4 regions of the Winslowiella toletana genome follow, and region 2 is predicted to be linked to each of the others. Evidence: predicted binding sites of a transcription regulator. Region 2 holds the regulator's gene; each other region holds the start of a gene.

Region 1 (3,151 bases), 2.2 Mb from region 2:
GGAATTGTAAAACAAAAAGGCAAACCGTTTAAAAACAGGACGTGCGGTCAGGGAAATTAGAGACGATTCTGGCGTAAAAACGCCGAAATATGGCGTGATGTAGCGGAAAAGAGAATATTTCGCTGGGGCATCCGTTCCCCATACCTCATCACTGATTAAATCGCCCAGCCGCCTGCATAAAAAGCAATCAGCGCTACGGCAATTACCACAGTACCGATATTCAGCTTGCGCCACTCACCGGCAAAGATACGGCCAATCACCAGCGCACCAAAGCCCAGCATGATGCCGGTAACGATATTGCAGGTCAGTACGATAAATACCGCGCACAGCAAGCCGGACATGGCATCAACATAGTCGCCGAAATCGATCTTTGAGACATTGCTCAGCATCAGCAGACCAACATACATCAGCGCCGGTGCGGTGGCATAAGCCGGAACCAGGTAGGCCAGCGGCGACATAAACAGAATCAGCATAAACAGCAGGCCAACGACAATCGCCGTCAGGCCGGTTTTACCCCCCGCCGCGGTGCCGGCTGCGGACTCGATATACACCGCCGCAGGCGATGAACCAACCAGACCGGCAAAGATGCTGCTGACCGAGTCAGTCGTCAGCGCTTTTCCACCGTTAATAATTTGGTTGTCTTTATCCAGCAGATTAGCCTGGCCCGCTACCGCACGGATGGTGCCGGTGGCGTCAAACACCGCGGTCATCACCAGTGCCAGTACCGTAGGTAATACCGCCGGTTTCAGTGCGCCGAGAATATCAAGGCTGAACACCAGCGAGTTGCCTTCGGCATCGCTCAGGCTTGGCATCGCAAACAGCCCCTGATATTTCACCGCTGGATCGAAGATCAACCCGATGATTGATATCGCAATAATCGTCAGCAGAATTCCGCCCGGTACACGCAGTTTTTCCAGACCAAAGATTGCCGCGAGGCCGATCAGTGACAGCAAAACCGGAAATGAGGCGAAGTCACCCAATGCCACCGGCAGACCCGGCGCGGGATTTTTCACCACCAGACCCACGCTGTCGGCAGCAATCAGCAGCAGAAACAGGCCGATACCGACTCCGGTTCCATGCGCTACGCCCATCGGCATATTACGCAATATCCAGGAGCGGATGCCGGTGGCCGAGATAATGGTAAACAGCACCCCCATCAGGAATACCGCGCCCAGCGCCACTGGCACACTGATCTGCTGGCCCAGCACCAGGCTGAAAGCAGTAAAAGCGGTCAGTGAAATTGCACAGCCAATCGCCATCGGCAAATTAGCCCATAAGCCCATAATAATGGAGCCAAAAGCGGCAACCAGACAGGTTGAAACAAACACTGCGGTTGGCGGAAAGCCTGCCTTGCCCAGCATACCCGGCACCACAATCACCGAATAAACCATGGCAAGGAAGGTCGTGAGGCCAGCTAAAACCTCCTGACGCACGCTGCTGTTGCGCGCAGAGATTTTAAACCAGGCGTCGAAAGAACCGCTGGCCTGACGTGAAGGAGTCGACATAGAGAATATCCCCTGAGATTTCTTATGATGTATTCATGCATGGCGCGTATCAGTCGCACCCTGGTGGCGGGAAACACACTTCCCGACATAAAAGCTGTTATTACCCTATAAGCGAATAAGCAAACGTTTACTTCGCCGGCCAGATAAAAGGCGCACTGAGTGCGCCGATTTAAAAGGTAAACGATTATCCTGCCTTTAATGACGGATTTTCAACTGCTGTTTACGGTTAAATGACGACATTTAGCGATATTTCAGCAGTAAAATGCGCTCGCTAACCGCCGATCAGACTGTACCTGGCGGCGGCGACACTGCGTAATAGGGTTTTCTTATCAACAATCCGCAGCCACATCAGGGTGATAGCTTTGGAATGAAGAAACTACCCCAGCTTCAGCTCGCCACCCTGTTGAATCGCACGCTGCCAGGCGGCGCGGGTCTGAATTTTATCCAGCCAGGCTTTGGTATGAGGCGTATTGGTAAGACTGTCGCGCGTGGTCAACGCCTGAAGTGGAAAACTCATCTGAACATCGGCGATACTGAAATTTTGCCCGGCAAACCACGGATTTTTAGCCAGATGCTGCTCAATAAATTGTTGATGGGTAACAATTTGCTTATCGAGATACGCCTTCTGTACTCCTTTACCGAATGCGGCACCAATCGGGCGCATCAGCCACGGCACCGGCGGTTTACCCATCCGGCTAAAGATCAGCTTCATCACCAATAGCGGCATCAGCGAACCTTCCGCGTAGTGCAGCCAGTAACGAGACTGCAGCATCTCCTCTTCATCAGACAGTTTTAGCCGATATTCAGAGTCATAGCGTTCGGCGAGGTACTCGAGAATTGCGCCAGATTCGGCAATTACGCGGTTATCATCGGTAATCACCGGTGATTTACCCAGCGGATGAACTTTTTTTAACTCGGCAGGAGCCAGCATGCTGTTTTCACGCTGATAGCGTTTGATCTGGTAAGGCACTTCCAGCTCTTCCAGCAGCCACAGCACACGCTGCGAGCGCGAATTATCGAGATGATGAACAGTGATCATGGCGTAACCTTGTGTTTAACGGCGATTAATCAGTATAGACCTTCATCCTCACTTTCAATTTCCGGATTGAGCAATATCGCCCCGGTTCCTTGGGTGGAAAGACGGTCGTCCGGGTTACGCAGCGGACAGTCACTCATCGATAAACAGCCACAGCCAATACAACCATCCAGCTGATCGCGCAGGCGCGTCAGGGTTTCAATACGCTTATCCAGCTCTGAACGCCACTGCTGCGTCAACTCAGACCAGGCCTTTACCGAAATCTTTTTATCGACCGGCACATTCATCAGGTTGTCACTGAGTGTCGCCAGCGGAATGCCAATGCGCTGGGCAATTTTGATGATTGCCACCCGGCGCAATACATCACGCTGATAACGACGCTGATTGCCGGCATTGCGCGTGCTGGAAATTAATCCTTTGGATTCATAAAAATGCAGTGCGGAGACGGCGACGCCACAGCGCTTCGCCACTTCGCCGGGCGTCAGAACGGTTTTCTGGCGATTGCGATCTTTTTTCATTTAGCCCTTTACCTCAAGTTAACTTGAGGAATTATACTCCTCCACCAACAGAACAGCGAAATCAAAATCTATAAATGAAGGATGAGGTCATG
Region 2 (3,151 bases):
TAAACGCGCCGAGAATGGCGGCCGGTAATTTGTACCACGGTCCACCGTGATCCTTGGCGTTACGACCCCAGCTGCCAATTCGATTGTACAGCGGGCCCACCAGCCGGCGAATCAGATGGAATATGGCAAAAGTCACCACCACCATCAGCAAAAAATAGCCGAGGGCGTGGAAAAATGCACTGGGATCAAACGTGCGCTGCGGCCCGGATTCGACCACTTTCTGCAAGGCGTTCACCCGCTGACTCAGCGCCTGTAACGTCTGTTGCGCAAACTGGCTGACGCTGTCGCTTAAGCTGGTCGCACCGCTGGGTGCGGCAACTTGCGGCACAGCATCCGCCGCCTGAGTTTTAGACTGCGCTTCCGCGGCGCGCTGTAACTGATCAATTAATGCATCACGCGCCTTTTCATCTTTAAGGATGCCCGCCAGCGCGGCGTAAGGAATATCCTGCTCAGTTTGCTGCGCGGTATCGGCAGCAGGCGCGGGTTGCGCAACAGCAACCGGTGAGATAACGCTGATTAACAGCAGCAATAATACGGCGATGAAGGGAAAAAATCCCGACGGGTGCGCTCGCCCTGGCGCCCGACAGCAGATAGTTGATGACATGGTATTCTCGAATAATTTCATTAGCACAATCAAGTGAGTAACAGACCGTCAGCGGCGCATAACAATCCCGCCACTGAGCATATTGCAGCATGCAGGCGCTGTTTAACTCCGCGTGCGCATGACCATTAAATAGCCAATTTGCGCAAAAAAAAACGTCTGAGGGAATTCATCAGACGTTTTAAAAGGGTTAATCCTGAAGATTAACCGATGTTTATCAATTCATTACCGCGGTGAAACTGAAGGCAATAATTACCAGCAGCGCGCCGACGGTGGTCAGCAGAGAAAACTTCAGATTGGTGTCCATACTTCACTCCTTAAAGACCTTACAATTAATAACTCTCACTATTTTCCCATATAAACAGGTAAAAATCTCGTTTTCTGCTCACAGCCTTGATAGAATTCTGTTTTTCCGTTGCGCAACAACTGCAACACCGCGTCACTTGCCGTGTTTCCTGACGTCAATCTCCTGCCCGACGTCACTCAGATTGCAACAATGAAACCGATCGCGCCAGAAAACGCGAAGCATACGCAAACGTTTAACATGATGCTTATCAATCCTTTAAGATAAGCGCAGGAGTACCATTTTAATGGCAACAATTAAAGATGTGGCGAAACGCGCCGGTGTTTCTACCACCACCGTTTCTCATGTCATCAATAAAACCCGCTTCGTGGCTGAAGAGACCCGCGAAGCCGTTTGGGCCGCCATCAAAGAGCTGCACTATTCGCCCAGCGCCGTTGCGCGCAGCCTGAAAGTGAACCATACCAAATCGATTGGTTTGCTGGCGACTTCCAGTGAAGCGCCCTATTTTGCTGAAATTATTGAAGCAGTTGAAACGCGCTGTTTTGCCAAGGGCTATACCTTGATCCTCGGCAATGCTCATAATGATCTCCAAAAACAGCAGGCTTATCTGTCGATGATGGCGCAAAAGCGCGTCGATGGTCTGCTGGTGATGTGCTCGGAATATCCTGACGAGCTGCTGAAGATGCTGGAAGACAATCGCAACATTCCGATGGTGGTGATGGACTGGGGCGAATCACGCGGCGATTTCACCGATACCGTGCTGGATAATGCTTTTGAAGGCGGTTACCTGGTGGGACGCTATCTGATTGAGCGTGGTCACCGTGATATTGGTGCGATCCCGGGTCAACTTGAGCGAAACACCGGCGGTGGGCGCCATGCCGGTTTTCTCAAAGCGCTGGCCGAGGCCAATATTGCCGTGCGCGATGAGTGGGTTGTGCAAGGCGACTTTGAGCCGGAATCCGGATATCGCGCGATGCAGCAGATTTTATCGCAGAAACAGCGGCCAACCGCGGTATTCTGCGGCGGCGATATTATGGCGATGGGCGCCATTTGTGCAGCAGATGAAATGGGCCTGCGGGTGCCGCAGGATATTTCGGTGATCGGTTATGACAATGTGCGCAACGCGCGCTATTTCACGCCAGCGCTGACTACCGTCCATCAGCCGAAAGAGCGCCTCGGCGAAACCGCATTTGATATGCTGCTGGATCGCATCACCAGTAAACGCGAAGAGCCGCAGACGATTGAAGTACATCCTTCATTAATCGAGCGCCGCTCGGTGGCTGACGGTCCGTTCCGCGACTACCGTCGTTAATCCGCTACCGGCCACCCGTTGGCCGGTCAGTTTATCCTTCGCGAAGCCACTCCTGATTCATGGTCTCCGGTGTACCCAGATACTCCAGCAACCAGCTCAGCGCCGGTGAAGCACTCTGCTCAGCCCAGCTGACGCAGCACGGGCTGTCGGGGAATTCGGCCGGTAGCGTTAATTCGGCCAGCGAACCTTCAGCAATCAGCGGCGCAGCAAAATGCCCGGGAACCATACCCACGCATAACCCTGCCAGCAGGCAATCAAACGCCGATTCCCAGTCCGGTGCCACCAGCCTTCGCTGGTTGTCCAGTGTCCAGGTAATGCGTTTTGGCAGGCTGCGCGAGGTGTCTTCCAGCACCAGCGACGGCCACTGGCGAATTGTATCATCATCAATGCTTCCCACTTGCTGCGCCAGCGGATGGTCGGCTCTGACCACGCAGCGCCAGTTAAGTGCGCCCATATCACGGAAACCAAAGCGACCACCGACCGGGATCGCCTGGGTAGCGCCAATCGCGACATCGACTCGCCCGTCAACCAGCGCATCCCAGACGCCATTAAACACTTCATGCCAGACCAGCAGCTCCATATCCGGGAAATGGCGATAAAAATCGAGCACCAGCTGGCGGGTGCGCTGGGGTTTAACAATCAGATCCACTGCAATGCTCAGCTGTCCGCGCCAGCCGTTAGCGACCTGCTGACACTGACGGCGCGTGGCAAGCATTTTTTTGATAACAGTGCGCCCTTCCTGTATAAATACTTTCCCCGCATCGGTTAATACCACATCGCGATGACGCCGCTGAAACAGCGGAACCGCCAGCCACTCCTCCAGCTGACGCACGGTATAACTTACCGCCGAGGGCACACGATGCAGCTCGGCGGCGGCGGCAGTAAAGCTGCCGGTACGCGCTACTGCATCAACGACTTCAAGAGAATGTTCCGA
Region 3 (3,151 bases), 1.5 Mb from region 2:
GAACCACCGGTTTCAACGCCAATCTCACGCAGTACCGCCATCGAGGCGTTACGCATGATTTGATACTCTTTGTCGGTCAGCGTCTGCGCTGGCGCAACGGTAATCGAGTCACCGGTATGGATACCCATGGCGTCGAAGTTTTCGATTGAGCAGACGATGATGCAGTTGTCGTTTTTATCACGCACCACTTCCATCTCATACTCTTTCCAGCCAATCAGCGACTCATCAATCAGCAGCTCATTGGTTGGCGACAGGTCGAGACCGCGCTCACAAATCTCTTCGAACTCTTCACGATTATAGGCAATACCGCCGCCGGTGCCGCCCATGGTGAAAGAAGGACGAATAATGCACGGGAAGCCAACATCTTCCGCCACCGCCAGCGCTTCTTCCATATTGTGCGCAATACCGGAGCGGGCAGTTTCCAGACCGATTTTCTTCATCGCTTTATCAAAGCGCTGGCGGTCTTCCGCTTTATCAATGGCATCGGCAGTCGCACCGATCATCGTTACGCCAAACTCGGCCAACACACCCTGGCGCTCCAGTTCCAGCGCACAGTTCAGCGCCGTCTGGCCACCCATGGTTGGCAGTACCGCGTCCGGGCGCTCTTTTTCAATGATTTTACGCACCACTTCCCAGTGAATCGGCTCGATATAAGTAGCATCGGCCATTTCCGGGTCGGTCATAATGGTTGCCGGGTTAGAGTTAACCAGAATCACCCGGTAACCCTCTTCGCGCAGCGCTTTACAGGCTTGCGCACCAGAGTAGTCGAATTCACAAGCCTGGCCGATGACGATCGGGCCAGCGCCAAGAATCAGGATACTTTTTATGTCGTTACGTTTTGGCATTTTCTCGCTCCTGATTATTTTGCGGTTGAACGGTAAGCTTTAATCAGCTCGATAAAGTGATCGAACAGCGGCGCGGCATCATGGGGGCCCGGGCTGGCTTCAGGGTGCCCCTGGAAGCTGAACGCCGCTTTATCGGTGCGGTGAATACCCTGCACCGTATGATCAAACAGCGATGTATGAGTTACCCGCAAATTGGCCGGTAAATTGCTGTCATCTACGGCAAAACCGTGGTTCTGGGCAGTGATCATCACGCAGTCGTTATCCAGATCTTTCACCGGATGGTTGCCGCCGTGGTGGCCAAGTTTCATTTTGACGGTCTTCGCGCCGCTGGCCAGTGCCAGCAACTGGTGGCCAAGGCAGATGCCAAAAAGCGGGATATCGGTTTCAAGGAAAGACTGAATCGCGGAGATGGCGTAGTCACAAGGCTCCGGGTCACCCGGTCCGTTCGACAGGAAAATGCCGTCAGGATTGAGCTTCAGTACTTCATCAGCCGGCGTCTGCGCCGGAACTACCGTCAGGCGACAGCCGCGGTCAACCAGCATCCGCAGAATGTTGCGTTTGGCACCGTAGTCATAGGCCACCACGTGGAACGGCAGCTCGCTGGCGTTGCTCTGTGCCGGCAGTTCGTCCTGTAACGTCCAGCTGCCTTGCAGCCAGCTGTAAGACTCCTGGGTGGTCACTTCTTTTGCCAGGTCCATGCCCTTCAGGCCAGGGAAGGCTTTCGCTTTTTGCAGTGCCAGTTCAGCATCCGGCGCGTCACCGGCAATAATGCAGCCATTCTGTGCACCTTTCTCGCGCAGCAGACGGGTCAGCTTACGGGTATCGATATCGGCGATAGCAACAATATTGTTGCGCTTCAGGTATTCAGACAGCCCTTCTTCATTGCGATAGTTGCTGGCGATAAGCGGCAGGTCGCGAATAACGAGGCCTTGTGCATGTACCTGAGAGGATTCTTCGTCAGCAGCATTGGTGCCGACATTGCCGATATGGGGATAAGTAAGGGTGACGATCTGGCGAGAATAGGAAGGATCTGTGAGGATTTCTTGATAACCGGTCATTGAAGTGTTGAAAACGACTTCACCCACTGCCGATCCTACTGCCCCAATGGCCCGACCGTGGAATTGGGTTCCGTCTTCCAGAACCAATAGCGCTGACTTAATCAAAACGTCCTCCAGGGAATAAACAGTCACAATATCTGCATATTAATTCATAATCATAGCCTGAATCAATGTAAAAACCGCCTGAGATGTCGATTTTTGGCAAATTGCGCGCATTCTAATGATCGCCCTGTCGATTGTCTACCCTGAAGGCCACTTTTTCATACTTTTTTAGCCTGCTGACAGGAAAAACAGAAGATTTGCACTGAAAACAGCAGACAACCCCGTGATAAAACCGATTGCCTGGTGAAATGATTTTAATTTTGGGGTAATTATCAGTAAAAAGTAGACCAAATGGTCAAAATTAGCTTGCAGCAGGGCTAAAAATCACAGATAAGTTACTATTATAAGAACAACAAAGGATTTGATTAACCTAACACCTGTTTTTGAAAAATAAAAAGGGCAATAAAATTATTGCCCATATAATCATAAGGTTATGATTAAAATAACCACATCACGATGGTCGCAACACTTACAGATTCTCTAAACCAAGCACGTCACGCATGTCATAAAGACCATTTTTCTGCAAACTTAACCACTGAGCCGCACGAACCGCACCATTTGCGAAGGTCATACGGCTTGAAGCCTTATGAGTAATCTCTACACGCTCACCGACATCTGCAAACATCGCAGTGTGCTCACCGACGATATCGCCAGCTCTGACGGTAGCAAAACCGATGGTTTTCGCTTCACGCTCGCCGGTGTAACCTTCACGCGCGTACACCGCGTGTTCTTTTAAATCCCAGTCCATTGCATCGGCAATCGCTTCGCCCATCGCCAGCGCAGTACCCGATGGCGCATCCACTTTATGACGATGATGCGCTTCAACAATTTCAATATCGGCGTAATCACCCATCACTTTGGCGGCTTTTTCCAACAGCTTCAGAACCAGATTAACGCCGACGCTGAAATTGGCGGCGAACACAATAGCGATATCTTCGGCAGCTGTTTTGATCGCCGCTTTACCCGCATCGTCGAAACCGGTGGTGCCAATCACCATCGCTTTCTGATGCTGACGGCAGAAAGCCAGATATTCCAGCGTGCCTTCCGGGCGAGTGAAATCGATCAGAATATCGAAATCATTAACCACCGCATCAAGGTTGTCGCTCACCTTAACGCCGATAGCGCCAATTCCGGCTAACTCACCCG
Region 4 (3,151 bases), 1.7 Mb from region 2:
AGGTGGCCTTTGGCGATAACGAGGCGTTTGTCACCCTGCAGGACGACAATATGATGAGCGCGCGCCTGCTGGTGGCGGCAGATGGCGCGAATTCATGGCTGCGCAACAAGGCTGATATCCCGTTAACCTTCTGGGATTATCAGCATCATGCGCTGGTGGCGAATATTCGCACTGAACAGCCACATGATGCGGTAGCGCGTCAGGTGTTTCATGGGGACGGCATTCTGGCATTTTTACCGCTCAGCGATCCGCATTTGTGCTCAATTGTCTGGTCAGTGCCGCCACAGGAAGCCAGCCGATTACAGTCGATGCCGGTTGAACTGTTTAATCAGCAGCTCTCAGTCGCGTTCGATATGCAGATGGGGCTGTGCCAGGCCGAAAGCCAGCGTGAGACATTCCCGTTGATGGGGCGCTATGCCCGGAGTTTTGCCGCTCACCGTCTGGCGCTGGTTGGCGATGCGGCGCATACCGTGCATCCGCTGGCCGGGCAGGGGGTTAACCTCGGCTTTATGGACGCTGCGGAACTGATTGGCGAGATTAAACGCCTGCATCAGCAGGGCAAAGATATCGGCCAGCATCTTTATCTGCGCCGTTACGAGCGCAGCAGGAAGCACAGTGCTGCTGTGATGCTGGCGGGCATGCAGGGCTTCCGTGAGCTGTTTGCGGGTGAGAATCCGGCGAAGAAACTGCTGCGTGATGTCGGTCTCAAACTGGCGGATACTCTGCCAGGCGTTAAGCCACGACTGTTAAAACAGGCGATGGGGCTGAACGATTTGCCTGACTGGCTGAAGTAACACGCGATCCCTGACGGGCGGCGTTTTCGCCGCCTTTTTTTATGCGTCGGCGTCCCGGATCCGCTGCACGTGTCCGATTGCCCTGTGTTGGGGCACATTTGAAAAATTCTAATTCTACGACCCATTTCGCATTATTATTTCTAATGCAGAATGCTTTTCTCCTCAGTCATTATCTATCCCCGTTCGTTCGAATCTTTATCATTAGTCTGCTTTGATATCGTTTTGTTGTTAATTATGTGCCTTATGGCGCAGTTTTTTAGTGAAAAACTCTGCAGAATCATCCGTGCATTGTGATAGTGCACAGCGGATTCACCCTCGTTTAGCTTATGGTTAATCCACGCGTTAGGTGGTAACTTCAGGGAAAAGGTAACGTTTGCGTCGCGCCGTTTTGCCGGTATTTATTGCAATTTCTAACAACAACAGTTTATGCACAGGACAGATATGACTCAGCAGACTCCCTTGTTCGAACAGCATCAGGCTTGCGGTGCCCGCATGGTAGATTTTCACGGCTGGATGATGCCGCTGCACTACGGTTCACAGATGGATGAGCATCATGCGGTCCGCAATGACGCCGGGATGTTTGATGTTTCACATATGACCATTGTCGATCTGCATGGTGCGCGGACTCGCGAATTTTTGCGTTATTTGCTGGCGAACGATGTCGCTAAGCTGACTTCCGCAGGCAAAGCACTGTACAGCGGGATGCTGAATGCCTCGGGTGGCGTGATTGACGATCTGATTGTTTACTTTATGACCGAGGACTACTTCCGTCTGGTGGTGAACTCGGCAACGCGTGAAAAAGACCTGGCATGGATTGGCGAGCACGCCGCCGCATACGGTGTGCAGCTGACAGAACGTGACGATTTGGCGTTGATCGCCGTGCAGGGGCCAAACGCCCAGCAAAAAGCACAAACTCTGCTGGATGATGCGCAGCGCCAGGCGATTGCCGGTATGAAACCGTTTTTCGGCGTGCAGGCGGGTGAACTGTTTATCGCCACCACCGGTTATACCGGTGAAGCGGGTTATGAAATTGCGCTACCAAAAGAACAAGCGGCGGGCTTCTGGCAGCAACTGCTGGCCGCCGGAGTGAAACCTGCCGGGCTGGGCGCGCGCGATACCCTGCGCCTTGAAGCCGGCATGAATCTGTACGGCCAGGAGATGGATGAAGGTGTTTCGCCGCTGGCTGCCAATATGGGCTGGACGGTGAGCTGGGAGCCTGCCGATCGTGATTTTATTGGGCGCGAGGCGCTGGAAATTCAGCGTAAGAAGGGCACTGAAAAGCTGGTTGGCCTGATCATGACCGAGAAAGGCGTACTGCGTAATGAATTACCGGTTCGTTTTACCGATGACGGCGGTAACCATCATGAAGGTGTGATTACCAGCGGATCGTTTTCTCCCACCTTAGGCTACAGCATTGCGCTGGCGCGCGTGCCTGCCGACATTGGCGAGCAGGCGATTGTGCAGATTCGCAATCGCGAAATGCCGGTAAAAGTCACTAAACCTGTTTTTGTTCGATCCGGTAAACCGGTCGTTCAGTAATCTGTTTCTTTTTTCTGGAGAGTATGTCGATGAGCAATGTGCCTGATGAACTGAAGTATCGTGATAGCCATGAGTGGGTGCGTAAGGAAGCGGACGGCAGCTACACCGTCGGCATTACCGAGCACGCACAGGAATTGCTGGGTGATATGGTGTTTGTTGACCTGCCTGACGTCGGTGCCAGCTATGCTGCTGGCGACGATTGTGCCGTGGCAGAGTCGGTAAAGGCCGCCTCTGATATCTATGCTCCGCTGAGTGGTGAAATCATCGCGGTTAACAGTGAGCTGGAAGCTGCGCCCGAGCTGGTTAACAGCGCGCCGTACAGCGAAGGTTGGTTATTTAAAATCAAAGCCAGTGATGAATCAGAGCTGGACGCGATGTTAGACGCCGCTGCCTATAAGGCCTCTATCGACGAGTAACACTCAGACTGCTCCTTCCCTCAGCGAACGGGGGAAGGCTGCCTCCTCCGCCAGACCGTGGAGGGCAATACACTTCCCTATGCCCGATGCAGGATTTACCGCTAATGACTCAGACTCTCAGCCAGCTTGAACACACCGGCGCGTTTATCGAACGCCATATTGGCCCCTCGCAGCAGCAGCAGCAAGCGATGCTGGCGACCGTTGGTGCCAGCTCTCTCACCGATTTAATTGGCTCGATTGTGCCGGCAGATATCCAGTTACCCAGCCCTCCGGCAATTGGCGACGCGTTGACAGAGCACCAGGCGCTGGCCGAGCTGAAAGCGATTGCCAGTCAGAATCAGCTGTATAAATCCTATATCGGCATGGGTTATGCGCCGGTGTTAACGCCGCCGGTTATTCTGC

Evidence for each region. The regulator PurR, encoded in region 2, represses purine synthesis genes. The targets are predictions, from matches to a motif close to CANGCAAACGTTTGCNTG.
Region 1: a site for PurR is predicted at 1,622-1,639, ahead of RIN69_RS20510 (NCS2 family permease). Genes of this name have one in related genera too.
Region 3: a site for PurR is predicted at 2,231-2,248, ahead of carA (glutamine-hydrolyzing carbamoyl-phosphate synthase small subunit). Genes of this name have one in related genera too.
Region 4: a site for PurR is predicted at 1,157-1,174, ahead of gcvT (glycine cleavage system aminomethyltransferase GcvT). Genes of this name have one in related genera too.

What each region holds. Positions count from the first base shown of each region.
Region 1 covers NZ_CP134152.1:4,513,131-4,516,281, forward strand. Annotated here, with positions in the region: gene RIN69_RS20510 (NCS2 family permease) at 156-1,505, opposite strand; gene RIN69_RS20515 (glutathione S-transferase family protein) at 1,882-2,544, opposite strand; gene soxR (redox-sensitive transcriptional activator SoxR) at 2,574-3,059, opposite strand; gene soxS (superoxide response transcriptional regulator SoxS) at 3,149-3,151, shown strand, end outside.
Region 2 covers NZ_CP134152.1:2,273,708-2,276,858, reverse strand. Annotated here, with positions in the region: gene ybiO (mechanosensitive channel protein) at 1-625, opposite strand, end outside; gene cydH (cytochrome bd-I oxidase subunit CydH) at 819-908, opposite strand; gene purR (HTH-type transcriptional repressor PurR) at 1,192-2,217, shown strand; gene punR (DNA-binding transcriptional activator PunR) at 2,249-3,151, opposite strand, start outside.
Region 3 covers NZ_CP134152.1:788,304-791,454, reverse strand. Annotated here, with positions in the region: gene carB (carbamoyl-phosphate synthase large subunit) at 1-845, opposite strand, end outside; gene carA (glutamine-hydrolyzing carbamoyl-phosphate synthase small subunit) at 860-2,008, opposite strand; gene dapB (4-hydroxy-tetrahydrodipicolinate reductase) at 2,475-3,151, opposite strand, start outside.
Region 4 covers NZ_CP134152.1:3,965,215-3,968,365, reverse strand. Annotated here, with positions in the region: gene ubiI (FAD-dependent 2-octaprenylphenol hydroxylase) at 1-794, shown strand, start outside; gene gcvT (glycine cleavage system aminomethyltransferase GcvT) at 1,236-2,333, shown strand; gene gcvH (glycine cleavage system protein GcvH) at 2,363-2,749, shown strand; gene gcvP (aminomethyl-transferring glycine dehydrogenase) at 2,854-3,151, shown strand, end outside.